Tunturibacter gelidoferens: one gene and its partner. The main gene of each other region encodes a partner of the protein of the gene in region 2 in a complex. Links are inferred from orthologs where the notes say so. Each region holds a gene or a part of one and is shown on either strand. Other genes may lie near its edges.

The links. Proteins that work in one complex are often made in the same cells at the same time.
Region 1: the proteins of RBB81_RS02150 (region 2) and smc are in contact, whole or in part, in a crystal structure (PDB 3ZGX), measured with the Bacillus subtilis proteins. The link is inferred for Tunturibacter gelidoferens from one-to-one orthologs.

The regions. Positions count from the first base shown.
Region 1 is NZ_CP132938.1:3,036,780-3,043,854, forward strand. The notes cover bases 935-5,340. They hold smc (chromosome segregation protein SMC), read right to left. Parts: upstream 5,023-5,340; coding sequence 1,135-5,022; downstream 935-1,134. Other genes in these bases: RBB81_RS13515 (hypothetical protein), read right to left, coding at 935-969. Outside these bases: RBB81_RS13510 (phosphoribosylaminoimidazolesuccinocarboxamide synthase), read right to left, coding at 1-278; more of RBB81_RS13515, read right to left, coding at 337-934; RBB81_RS13525 (hypothetical protein), read left to right, coding at 5,844-7,075. UniProt on the Bacillus subtilis protein: Required for chromosome condensation and partitioning.
Region 2 is NZ_CP132938.1:382,455-387,894, forward strand. The notes cover bases 1,548-4,318. They hold RBB81_RS02150 (segregation and condensation protein A), read right to left. Parts: upstream 3,583-4,318; coding sequence 2,512-3,582; downstream 1,548-2,511. Other genes in these bases: RBB81_RS02145 (PEP-CTERM sorting domain-containing protein), read left to right, coding at 1,704-2,315; trpS (tryptophan--tRNA ligase), read right to left, coding at 3,588-4,318. In the rest of the region: RBB81_RS02140 (inorganic phosphate transporter), read right to left, coding at 1-1,321; more of trpS, read right to left, coding at 4,319-4,697; RBB81_RS02160 (site-2 protease family protein), read right to left, coding at 4,994-5,440. UniProt on the Bacillus subtilis protein: Participates in chromosomal partition during cell division. May act via the formation of a condensin-like complex containing Smc and ScpB that pull DNA away from mid-cell into both cell halves.

The DNA of each region.
Region 1 (7,075 bases), 2.7 Mb from region 2 along the record:
AGGAACGGCTGGAGTTCTGGGGGAAATTGTGTGGAGTCGGCGGTGAGCAGATGGTTTGGGACGATCGGCTTGAGGAGATCAAACCAGAAAAGCGACAACCGGGTCAGAATCCTCCCCTTGAACGGAATGCCACTGCCGAGGACATGATCGAAAGCAGAAATGCGGTCACTGGCTACGAAAAGGAGCTGGTCGGGGGAGATGGCGTAAATGTCACGAACCTTGCCGCGGGCGGTAAGGGGAAGTGATCCAAGATTGGTCTGTAGTAAGGCTGCTGGCATTGGGTCGACGGTACCACCTTTTGGGTTTTGCGATCAGACTGAAACAGACAGTAACAGGCTAGGACAGTGGGAATAACTTGTCGACAGTTCCCTCGGACTCGGACGGCCAACGCGGGCAGCGGCCGAGAACGGTTTTCGTTGCAGGAAAAGGTATAGCGATGGCGGCATTTGAGTTACATTCGCGATCATTAAAAGGAATGACCCGGACTTTATGGCGGAGAAATGGGGCGATTGGGGGATGATAGGAGACGATGAGATCGGCCCCTTTATTGCCACTGCCGGGGTTACCCCATGGTTTGACTTCATAGAAGAGGTTACCGCCGATGGGTACAGTCTTGTAGGAAGAAGGGTCGAAGAGTTCGGCAAGTGGGAGCATAATACTCGCTCCAAACACGGGGATTAATAAAATCGTCGCGCTGAAATACGTCAACCATCTTGGAGATAGTCGCGTGAAGAGGAGAACCAGGAGTTCGTATGCTGCGACGGCCAGCCAGTTAATAAAGACGTTCAATCTGTCGGAGGTCGTTCCCCATTTGGAAGCAGCGAAGAACACTTGAATCAATACCAAGGCTAGGGATGCTGAGATGAGGCTGAACTTCAGACGAGAGTGGATACTGTCCCAAAAGATCCGCGCCAGAAGCATTGCTCCTGACAACAAAATAAGAACGGCAGTTGTGAGCGGTATATTCATGCCGTTTTTAGATTAGCTGCTTTCGTGGGTGCGTGTAGAAAGGCTCATTGATTCTGTTTTGGTCAGTGGCAATCTACCGGGGCGATAAGACAGACAATTCAGCGACGCTGGAAAAAAAGCTGGAGCGAGTGGTGAATCGCTCCAGCTGCGCAAAGGCTTGGGATATCATGCCACGGCGCGACGATTGTCGGCGGAGTCGCGGCGATTAAGATTGACGCTGACGATCTTAGAGACGCCCGGCTCCTGCATGGTGACTCCGTAGATGATGTCCGCTTGGGACATGGTGCGTTTGCTATGGGTGATGACGACGAATTGTGTATTTGCGCTCATTTCGTGGATGAGTTTTGCGAAGCGGCCTACATTAGTTTCGTCCAGCGGTGCGTCGACTTCGTCGAGGATGCAGAAGGGGGCGGGTTGGAACTGGAAGATTCCAACGAGGAGGGAAAGAGCGGTGAGCGCTTTTTCTCCTCCGGAGAGCAGGAGGATGTTTTGAAGCTTCTTCCCTGGGGGGGAGGCAATGATGTCGATGCCGCTCTCGTTGGAATTTTCGGCATCGGTGAGTTTCATGAGGGCCTGACCGCCACCGAAGAGCTTGGTGAAGGTGACGGAGAAGTTTTCGTTGATGACCTTGAAGGCCTCATCGAACTTGAGACGGGAGACGTCGTCAATCTCCTTGATGGAAGCTTGTGTGTTCTCGATGGAATCGAGCAGATCTTTGCGTTGCGTTTCGAGGAAGCTGTGACGGGTGACTGTTTCGTTGTACTCGTCGAGGGCCATCATGTTGACCGGACCCATGGCTTCAAGTTTTTGCTTGAGGGCACGGGATTCTTCCTCCTGGGTGTGGAGGTCGTCGCCTTCGATCCGGGTGATGGTCTGGTCTTCGCGGAGCGTGATGGCTTCGGCGCCAAGATCGTTGAGGCAGGTGGCGTCGATGTGCTCAATGTCGGAGGTGAGCTTTGCGGCGCGGGCAGTTAGAGCTGCACGCTGCTCGCGGAGGGCTTCGGTCTCGTGGCGAAGGGTGCGGAGACGAACGTCGAGGTCGGCCATAGAGACGCGCAAAGCGTGGGCCTCTTCCGTGAGGCGTGCGCCTTGAGCTACGGCATAGGCGCGAACGTCTGAGAGTTCGGTGTGCTGGACCGCGAGAGCGGCGGTCTCTTCTTCGCGGCGGAGTCTCTCTGCGCCGGCAGAGGAGATTTGCTGGTCGAGTTGCTGGATACGCTGGTTTTGACCGTTATATAGGCGCGTCGTTTGCTCGAAGTTTGCGGCTGCGTTGCGGCGACGCTCTTCTAATCCGGCGAGCGCGGCGGAGGCGGCTGCTGCGCCCTGTTGAAGATCTTCGCGTCGGGCGCGGAGCTCTTCGAGTTGCTCTTGAAGGGCGGCCAGGCTGGCTTCCAAGGTGCTGCGCTCGTTCTCGAAGGCTTCCGCCTCCTGCTGACGACGCGCGATCAGGTCCGCTTTCTGATTGCGTGCTTCCCGATTGCGTTCGTTGGTGAGAGCCCAGTCCTGCAGGCGGCGCTCAATGCGAGCGACCTCCGACTCCATTTGCCGGAGAGCTGCTCCGGAGTTTGCGGACTCGCGCTCGGCGTCGCGGCGTTCGTGGGTTTTGCCTTCGATCGTCGCATTGAGAGCGGCCATCTGGTGCTGCAGTTCGATGGTGTTTCGGTCTGTCTGAGCCAGATCGCGCTCGACTTTTTCCAACTTCTGCTGCACCTCTGCGAGTTCGCGTTTGAGAGCGAGGGGCCCTTGCGTGCGGGGGCGTCCGCTGGTGACCGTGACGTTGTGGAAGGTCTCACCGGTGGGGGAGAGGAAGAATGCCTGGGGGTTTGAGAGGGCGAGCGAGCGGGCAGTGTAGGAGTCTGGAGCGACGAAACCCTCACGGAGTTTGGGCAGAATAACCTCGAGGGATTTGCCGAAGCCGTCGAGAACACGGACGCACTCTTTGAGGGGGACGACGCCTTCGATCCCTTCGATGTTGGTCTGGGCGATGCTTGGCATGCCATCGGCAAAGGCGAAGTTAGCCTGGGAGTCGTTGGGGTGTACGAGGAAGGTGGCGCGGCCTGTGACGTCGGTCTGCAGGAGATGCATTCCTGCGTTCGCGGCGTCCCAGGATTTGACCACGACGTAGTTGAGCTCGTCGCGGAGGAATTCGTCGACGACATTTTCGTACTTGCCGTCTACTTCGAGAAAGTCGGCGAGAGTGCCAACAGCCGCCATGCCATCGGCATTCTGCTTATAGGCGTCAGTCTTGAAGAGATTTCGAACGGTATCGGTGGAGTAGCTGTGTTCGCGAATCAGCGCTTCGAGGGAGGTGCGGCGGCCGGCGAGGGATGCTACCTCGCCTCGCAACTGGTCGCCGCGGCGTTTGGACTGAGACTCCTCGTTGCGGCGGGCTTCTACCTGGTGGCGAAGTTCGGCGATCTCGGCCTCGAGACGCTTAAGGCGCTCGGTCACCGACTCGAACGACATCTTGACCTGCCCACGCTGCAGACCCAAAGTTTCGAGTTCCTGTCTGGCGATCTCCGACTCGGAGAGGAGCCGTTCAGCTTCACGGTCGAGACCAGCAAGAGCTGCTGCTGCCTGAGCCTCTTCGTTGCGAGTCTGGGCGATGCGTTGGACGAGTTGCATGGTGGAGCGGCGGTTTTGTTCAGCCTGCTGCTCGGCTGCCGCGACGCTGCGGACGGCCTCCTGCGCCTGCGCCTGATGGCTCTGGGCGGCCTCTCGTGATTCGGCGGACTCGACCGTGGCGCTGTTGAGGAAGTTGCGATGCTCTTCAAGTTCGCCGGCGAGGCTGGCAAGCTGTTCGCGGGCCTGAGCGAGATCGTCGGCGCCAGTTGCGATGCGGTTGGTGAGTTCGGCGATGCGGTCGGCGTTCGAGGCCGAGCGGGCAGAGATGCGCTCGAGTTCGACGGCAGACTGGTTCGCCTGAGCTCCGGCTTCGCGGATCTGCTGATCGAGACCGTAGCCGGAATTGACGCCTTCAGTGTGTTCGGCGTCCATCGCTTCAACGGTGGTGGCCTGAGCGTCGATCTGGGCAGCGAGCGCTGTGATCTTCTCGGTGGTGGCGGCCTGCTCGATATCTAACTGCGACATGCGGCTGGCGAGGACGACGCGAAGGCGAGTGCGGAGTTCATCGCGGAGCGCGCCATAGCGTTCAGCCTTGGCGGCCTGGCGCTTCAGCGTGGTCATCTGACGGGTGACCTCGTCGAAGATGTCGTTTACGCGGGCAAGATTCTGGCGGGCTGATTCTAGACGCAACTCGGCGAGGCGTTTTTTTGTCTTGAAGCGAGTGATGCCTGCGGCTTCTTCGATGATGGATCGGCGGTCGTGAGGCTTGGCGGAGAGGAGCTGACCGATGCGCTCCTGGCCGATGATGGCGTAAGATTCACCACCAAGGCCTGTGCCCATAAAAATGTCCTGAATGTCTCGTAGGCGGCAGATCTTGCCGTTAAGCAGATATTCGCTGTCGCCGGAGCGGAAGAGGCGGCGGGTGATGGTGAGTTCGCCGGCGCGGACGGGGGCGCGGCCGAACTTTCGGCGACGAATCTTGAGGACGACATTGTTGGGATTGGCAAGTTCGGCTGCCGCGTCTGTCTCGGTTGGAGGTGGAAGGATTTGTAGGCCCTTGGCCTCGCCCTCGATGACAGTGCCGGGTTGGGCCTCGGCGACGGCTTCTTCGGTTTCTTCGGAGCGCTGCTGGCGCAAGGTGGTCTCGTCCCAGTCGGTGGGAAGGTTTTCATCGATGATGATTTCGGGGTCGTCCTGGAGGCTGGCTCCATCGTAGACCTCGGGGTCGACGAGGGTCAGCGAGACCTCGGCCATGCCGGTGGGCTTGCGTTCTCGGGTGCCGGCGAAGATGACGTCCTCCATCTTGATACCGCGGAGGCTTTTGGCGGACTGTTCGCCCAAGACCCAGGTGATGGCGTCGGATATGTTGGATTTCCCGCACCCGTTGGGGCCGACGATGGCGGCGATGCCCTCGCCGGAAAGCTGAACTTCGGTGCGATCACAGAAGGATTTGAAGCCGAGTATCTGGACTTTTTTGAGCTTGAGCAAGTGCACCTCTATGGGGAGGACCGATGAGTCTTGAGAAACTTTCCCCAGTCGAATAAGACTGATTCAACTCTAGCTCCGGTTCGGCATGGAATCAACGGGTACAACACTACATATTGTGGATAATTGGACTGAAACGCAATAAATGGGTGGCTTGAGCAAGATTCGTCTCAGGATTGTCATAGTGAGTTTGTATTCCCTGGATTTCACCAAGTTGATGGGATCGTAATGTGGGACATTGCATGAGATTTTAATCAGCCAGCGATGCAGCCGAAAGAGAGCACCATGCGGCCGCCTAGCACCACGTCAATGGCAATCATGAGGCCGCCCATGAGCACGCGGTCACGGCGCACCAACACTCCACTCAAGCGCACGAGCATTCGACAGATGCTCATCTTAGTCAGCAGCGCATAAGTAGCTTACTTCGGTAGAACAAGACACCTGACCGACGCGAGTTGGTCGGGGTCTCTGTTTTGGGGCTGCTTGTTCGCTATGAAGTCCCCGGACGCGATTGTTCGTGTATAACACTTTTATTGCTGCTAAAGGTTGGGTCAGCTTGCGTTTTGAGCAACGGCGTTTCTATAATCCGCATCATCATCCCGGATTGCTACGAACACTTCAACCGTCTGGCCGAAGGGTTAGGCACGGCGAGGACAACCACTGAGGCATTATGATCGGTTTCTGTTTCGTCTTATATCCAAGTGGCCCCGGAAGCATCGGTGACACATTTGAAAGAAAGATTTATTGAGGAGTGTGGAATGAAGAAGGTAGTCGTTGCGTCTCTCCTGGCGGTCGCTAGCATGGCAAGTGCTGCGGGACCCCTTGTGGCACAAACCCAGGTCAATCTTGGTTCCAACGCGCAGGCCGCGAGCGGCGGAGTACAGCTGTCGCCTGCTGAATATAAAGCCTATAATGATGCGATAAGCCAGACCACGCCCCAGACCAAAGCATCCGCAATTGAAGCTTATCTGACGGCCTATCCGCAGTCCCCGGTGAAAGCATCCGTGCTGGAGCAGCTGATGCTGGCGTATGCTGCATTTGATCCAGCTAAGACCTTGGATGCAGCGGATCGGCTGTTGCAGGTAGACCCGAACAATCTGCGCGCCCTGACCTTTGAGGTTTACTTCCGGAAACAGCAGGGAGATCAGGCGACTGACCCGACCGCAAAGCAGGCGGCGCTGGACAAGGCGGCCGAGTTTGCGCAGAAGGGGCTGGCGGTCACTACCAAACCGGCAGATATGAGCGACGCAGACTTCGCCAAGGTCAAAGACGCAGCGACTCCTGTGTTCTACGGCGCGATTGGTGCGGCTGCTTTGAACAAGAAAGATACCGCTACCGCGATTACAAACTACAAGTCTGAATTGGGTAGCGTTCCAGTCGCGCAGACCCAGACCCCCGGCGTGCTCTTACAGGACACCTTTATTCTGGGGCAGGCTTACTACCAGTCGACTCCTCCCGACTATGTGAACTGCACCTGGTACGCATCGCGTGCCGCGGCTTTTGCGCCCGAGCCCTACAAGAGCCAGATGTTGCCGCTCGCGAAGTTCTGCTACAAAAAGTATCACGGTGCTGACGATGGCTACGATGCAGTCACGGCTGCCGTGCAAACGAATCTTAATCCACCTGCCGACTTTAAGATCAAACCGGCGCCGTCGCCAGCCGATATTGTCGCCGGTGTTATCTCAAGCACGCCAGACCTTTCTACACTGGCGATCAGTGATAAAGAGTTCATCCTTGCCAATGGCAAGCCTGAGGATGCTGCAAAAGTCTGGGATACCATGAAGGGTAAGTCAGTCCAATTCCCAGATTCGACTGTAATATCTGTCTCCGATACTGCGCTGCAAGTTGCTGTTTCTGACGATGCCGTGCAATCCAAGACGGCAGATTTTATCTTCCAGCTGACGGCGCCGTTGAAGACGCCACCCGCGGCGGGAGCGAAGGTCACCGTGAGCGGCACTTACGCGTCATTCACCCCCAGCCCCATTTTGATTACGATGAGCGATGGAGCTGTGGTCGAGCCGAAGAAGACTCCGACCAAAGCACCCGTGCATCATCC
Region 2 (5,440 bases):
CCACGATGCGCTTCCAGCCGATCATCGTTCCGAGACCAAGCGCGAGGGCGACAGCGACCTTGACCCACGGCGGAATGAACTTCGTCGAGTTGTCCAACATCCCCTTGTAGTTCTTGAAGATCTTCTGGTCGCCGTCGCTGACCTTGGGACCGTACTTCGGCATCAGGCGGAGCGTCTCGCTGGTGAGATACATCTGGTTGCGAACGTTGGACTGCATACCTGAAGGCACGGCACCGAGAGACTTGTACTGGGTGGCTTCATTGCGGATGTCGCCCACCATCTCCTGCAAGGCAAGCATGGTGTGCGGGCTGAACTTATGGGTGCTGACGAAGGATTCGAGTTCGGGAGCACTGTCGGCGACTGTCGTGTTGGGATCAACGTAGTTGCCGATTGCTCCGATCACCTGTTGGGATACGGCTGCGAAGGTCTGAACCTGGTTGACGCCCACGGTGTGGTTGAGGGCGTAAGCCGTAGGCACCGTGCCGACGAGGATCAGCATGATGAGACCCATGCCCTTCTGGCCATCGTTCGAGCCGTGGGCAAAGCTGACGCCGGTGCAGGTGAGCACCAGCAGAGCGCGGATATAAAACGGCGGTGGCTCGGCACCCTTGGGCGCTTCGTAGAGACGTGGATCCTTCAGAACAGCCTTCAACAAGAGGAAGACCAGAGCCGCGCAGCCGAAGCCAACCAAGGGCGAGATGAGCAGCGCCTTGAAGACTTTGGTGACCTGCTCCCAGTCGACGCCGCTGACGCCGCTGGTGCCGTGCATCAACTGGTTCGCAACACCGACGCCGATGATCGAACCGATCATGGTGTGAGAGCTCGATGCTGGAAGACCCTTCCACCAGGTGGCGAGGTTCCAGAGGATGGCCGCGATCAGAAGCGCGAAGACCATCGCAAAACCGGAGCCTTTGCTCACCTTCAGGATCAGCTCGACGGGCAACAACGAGATGATGGCGAAGGCAACGGCACCCGAACTGGTCAGCACGCCGATGAAGTTCCAGAGGCCGGACCAGACCACCGCTACGTGCGGTTCGAGCGCGTGGGTGTAGATGACGGTCGCGACCGCATTGGCTGTGTCGTGGAAGCCGTTAACGAACTCAAAGCCGAGCGCGATGAACAACGCCAGACCCAGCAGGATATACGGGAAGGCTGAGCCTTCATGGACAGGTAGAAGATCGGAGTAGAGACGGTTGGCAATGTAGCCTAGACCGCCGATCAGAAGGACGCCAAAGATAATGGCGCCGATCTTTCCTGGCGACGATTTTCCCATCTTCTGGTCAAGTAATGAGCCGGTGGGTTGGATTACAGGAGTGGCCATAATGGTTTCGCCTAGGATTCAAGATGAGTGCGTGAGGCTGACGATAGGCTCGGTTTGCGAATGCAGTGTTACAGAGACGTGAAACATAAGTTCTTTTGACCCGTTCAACGTTAAGACCCCTGTTGGGGCGAGCGGTCGAGGGATGGGTAATGGCTCACTGTTTGCAAGAGTTTGCAGTGCCGGGACTTTTGGTCGATTGGCAACTAGTCCTTCCCGGACGGCGGGCCCTAACTGCCGGGGCTTGTAACGGAAGCGCTGCGATTAGCACCATTCCCTCGAAACGGCGGTAGACCGCCTTTTAGGATTCCGCGGAGCTACAACTATCGTTCGTCACCGCAGTCAAAAATCAGTACTATAATTCAACTTTTCGAGGGTCATTCCCATGAAACGTCCTGCACACTGGCTCAGCGCCTCGGCCGCTCTCCTCGCAGTCACCCTTTTTGTGTGTCCAAAACCGGCAGCTGCCGACTCCTACACGATCTTCGATCTGGGCGATGACAATGGCCGGGGTATCTATGGCCTGGACACCGCCGGTGCTGTGGTGGTCTTCCAGGACAACTCGTGCGGTCTTGGGAGCTTTACCTGTTACGTGACCTATGTCGACGGCGTGGCGGGAGCCCCTAGCGCCACGCCTCCGGACCTTGTTTATGACGACGGGACTCCGTGCAGTTCCACCCCGGTGGGCTTCAACGCTTCAAAAAAGGTCTGCAATCACGGCCTCGTTGGATTGGGAACCTTGTACAACCCTAATGGCGACATGAACGGGACTTACATCGGGTCGGGAGATAACTTCCAGTTCCTTCACGGCGGTTCGGCCGACCAGGTCTTTCTCAACTCGGTCGGTGACTTCGCCTGGACCGATGGGCAGAGTGAACAGATCTTCGAAGCTGTCGATACTTCCATATCGCCGATTCCCGAGCCGGGCAGCCTGTTGCTGGTGGGGACAGGTCTGCTATGGTTCACCGCCGCTGTTCGCCGCAGAGCGAATCGTTAGGTGGGAGTGCGCCCTGCGCGGGCGGTGGTCACTTCGTGACTTGTATACCCCTTCGGTTGGCGCTCCCGTTGGTCGTGAGCCATCTTTCTTTCCGACCAACGGGAGGACCTGCGGCGTTCGTTCCACCAGGACCGGTACACACGTCACGAAGTGACCGCCGCCCGCGCAGGGCGCCCGTCCGGCAGGACGGATAGCGTTAACGCCAGTCGTCGCGGGCCTGAGCCTGATCGGTAAAGACCTGGTCGAAGTTCTCAGTCTTCTTGATGAGAATGTCGCCCTGAGGGTCCGGCTGGTGAAGTAACACCGCCTGCAGACGCACCAGTTCCAACATCGCCAGGAACATGCAGATGAGCGCACGTTCGGTGTGCGTGTTGTGGAGCAGGCGCTTCAGACTGACAGGCTTGTCTTCCATCAACAGACGGCGTTTGACGTAGTCGATCATCTGGGCGACGGTGACGGATTCCTCGTCGACGTTGAGGATGGGGCGTTCGCGAAGACGGATGAGGATGTCTTGAAAGACGCGAACCAGGTCGACGGTGTCGGCGGCAATCTCGCGGTCCTCATCGAGCGTGGGGGCGCCCGCTTCGCCGATGTCGCGGCGGAAGTTTCTCAGGCCGGAGTTGGTCCAGGTGGCCTCTTCAATCTGCTGTTTCTGTAAGAGCATCTGCGCAGCGGCTTTGAAGCGTTCGTGCTCGAGGAGACGCTCGACCAGCTCGCGGCGTGGGTCTTCGGGGTCGCCGCTGAGAACGTCCGAAGGATCGCGGGGAAGCAGCGTCTTCGATTTGATGTGGATCAGCAGCGAGGCCATGTAGATGAACTCGCCTGCCGCGTCTACGTCGACCTGCTTGAGGTGATGCGTGTACTCGAGGAACTGGCTGGTGATCCGGGCGATGGGAATGTCGTAGATGTCGATGTTCTGCTTGCGAATCAGGTCGAGGAGAAGATCGAGCGGGCCGTCGTAGACCTGCCCTACCGTGACGGAGAAGGGCGACTGCGACGCTTCTTCCTTCTCCCTGTCCTTATCTTTGGCGATACGCTTCGGATCGGGTGGTGGGGGCGGGACAGGCGGATGCTGAAGCGCGAAGGGCTCGCCGACCTCGGAAGCCGCTGGATCGATCACCTCAGGCGAGGCGACGGTTATCGCCGAATCGGCCGCAGCTTCTGAGCGTGAGTCTTCGGAGACTACTTCAGCCGACGGGGCGACGGTCTGCTCTTCGGGCTTTGCCTCTTCGGCGGCGGTTTGGGGAGGTAGGGTTTCGTCTGGCATGGTTGTTATTCGAGGCCGATGGCCTGGCGGACGTGCTGGAGCGTCTGGATGGCGCGGTGGCGGGCGCGAGCAGAGCCGTCCCATAGGATGGCGTCGACCTGGCCGGGGTCAGCTTCGAGGGCGCGGCGGCGCTCCTGGATCGGAGCGATCTCGCGGACGATCGCATCGGCGACCCAGCCTTTGCACTCGATGCAGCCGATGCCTGCAGTGGTGCAGCCTTCGCGAACCTTCTGCTGGGTCTCCTCAGTGGAGAAGACTTTGTGCAGATCGAAGACGGGGCAGATGTCTGGATTGCCGGGGTCGGTACGGCGGATGCGCGCCGGGTCGGTGACCATGGTCTTCAGCTTGGCGCGAAGGTCCGCCTCAGGCTCAGAGAGCATCAGGGTGTTGCCGTAGCTCTTGGACATCTTGCGGCCGTCAAGACCGGGGAGTTTGGGGGACGGAGTGAGGAGAACCTTGGGCTCGGGCAGGATGCCGGTTACGACGGCATTAGCGGAGAGCTCTGCGGTGAGAATCTCCTTGTCGGAGTGGTCTTCGCGGGCCTTCTCGATGGCGGGCGTTGGCTGCGAGCAGTAGAGGGCGTTGAAGCGGCGAGCGACCTCGCGGGTCAGCTCGACGTGCGCAACTTGATCCTGTCCGACGGGGACGTAGTCAGGTTGGTAGAGGAGGATGTCGGCGGCCTGCAGGAGGGGGTAGCCGAGGAAGCCATAGGTGTTCAGGTCCTTCTCGCGGAGCTGCTCCTGTTGGTCCTTGTAGGTGGGGACGCGCTCGAGCCAGGGTAGCGGCGTGAACATGCTGAAGAGGGTGAACAGCTCGGCGTGCTGGGGAACGTGCGACTGGATAAAGACGGTGCAGACCTCGGGATCGAGACCGGCGGCCAGAAAATCCAGGGCTACGTCCCGGATGCTCTGGCGGAGGGCTGTGGGGTCCGCGTAGTCGGTGGTGAGGGCGTGGAGGTCTGCGATGAAGAAGTAGCAATCGTACTGCCGCTGGAGCTGGACCCAGTTGTAGAGCGCGCCCATGTAGTTGCCGAGGTGAAGACGGCCGGTGGGTCGCATGCCGCTCAGGACGCGGGGACGTGAAGACGTCAGGGAGTCGTTGGTATTTTTAGTCATTGCGATCAAGAGCTAAGGGTAAATGATTCGGGCCGACAATGGCGGAGCGCCCTCTGGCAGGGGCAACCTTGTTCCGCAAAAGAGCAGGCAGCGAAAAATAGTTGAGATTCGTGGCGTATTTTTCAGATTCGGGAAACAGCCGTCAAAGCACCACGTTTACCACGCATCCCACCACGATTACACCAGCAAAAAACCACGCTCAACCATCGGCTTTTTCCAAAACACCCTACAAAAATGCCCGGAAACCAAAGAAACCCCTCCTTGTAGCGGCCCCATATTTTTCCCAGAGATCCGCTCTACAAAGTGAAAAGAATGTGGTTGAAGGTGTTCAGCAGCGGTGTGAAGAAGACGCTGAAGATGAAGCTTCCGCCCACCAGAAAGAGGATCATTAGGCCGAACATGCCGATGCGGTCGTAGACCTGGAGGACTTTGTAGGGAAGGAAGTGCCGCAGAACGTGGCTGCCATCGAGCGGTGGGATGGGAATCAAGTTGAAGACGAAGAGCAAAAGGTTGATCAGGATGACGAAGTAGAGAAAGAGCGCGATGGGAAAGAGCGCTGGCAGATTGTCGGTGGCGATGCCGGGGATATGTGAGGCGAGCGCCATCGCAGTGCCGATCGCAAGAACACCGCCGGGGACAACGTGTTTGATGAGAACGAGCAAGATGAGCGCGACAGTGGCTGAAAGCAGGTTGCTGGCAGGGCCCGCGAGAGTTACGAGGATGTCGTCGCGCCTGTAGTTCTT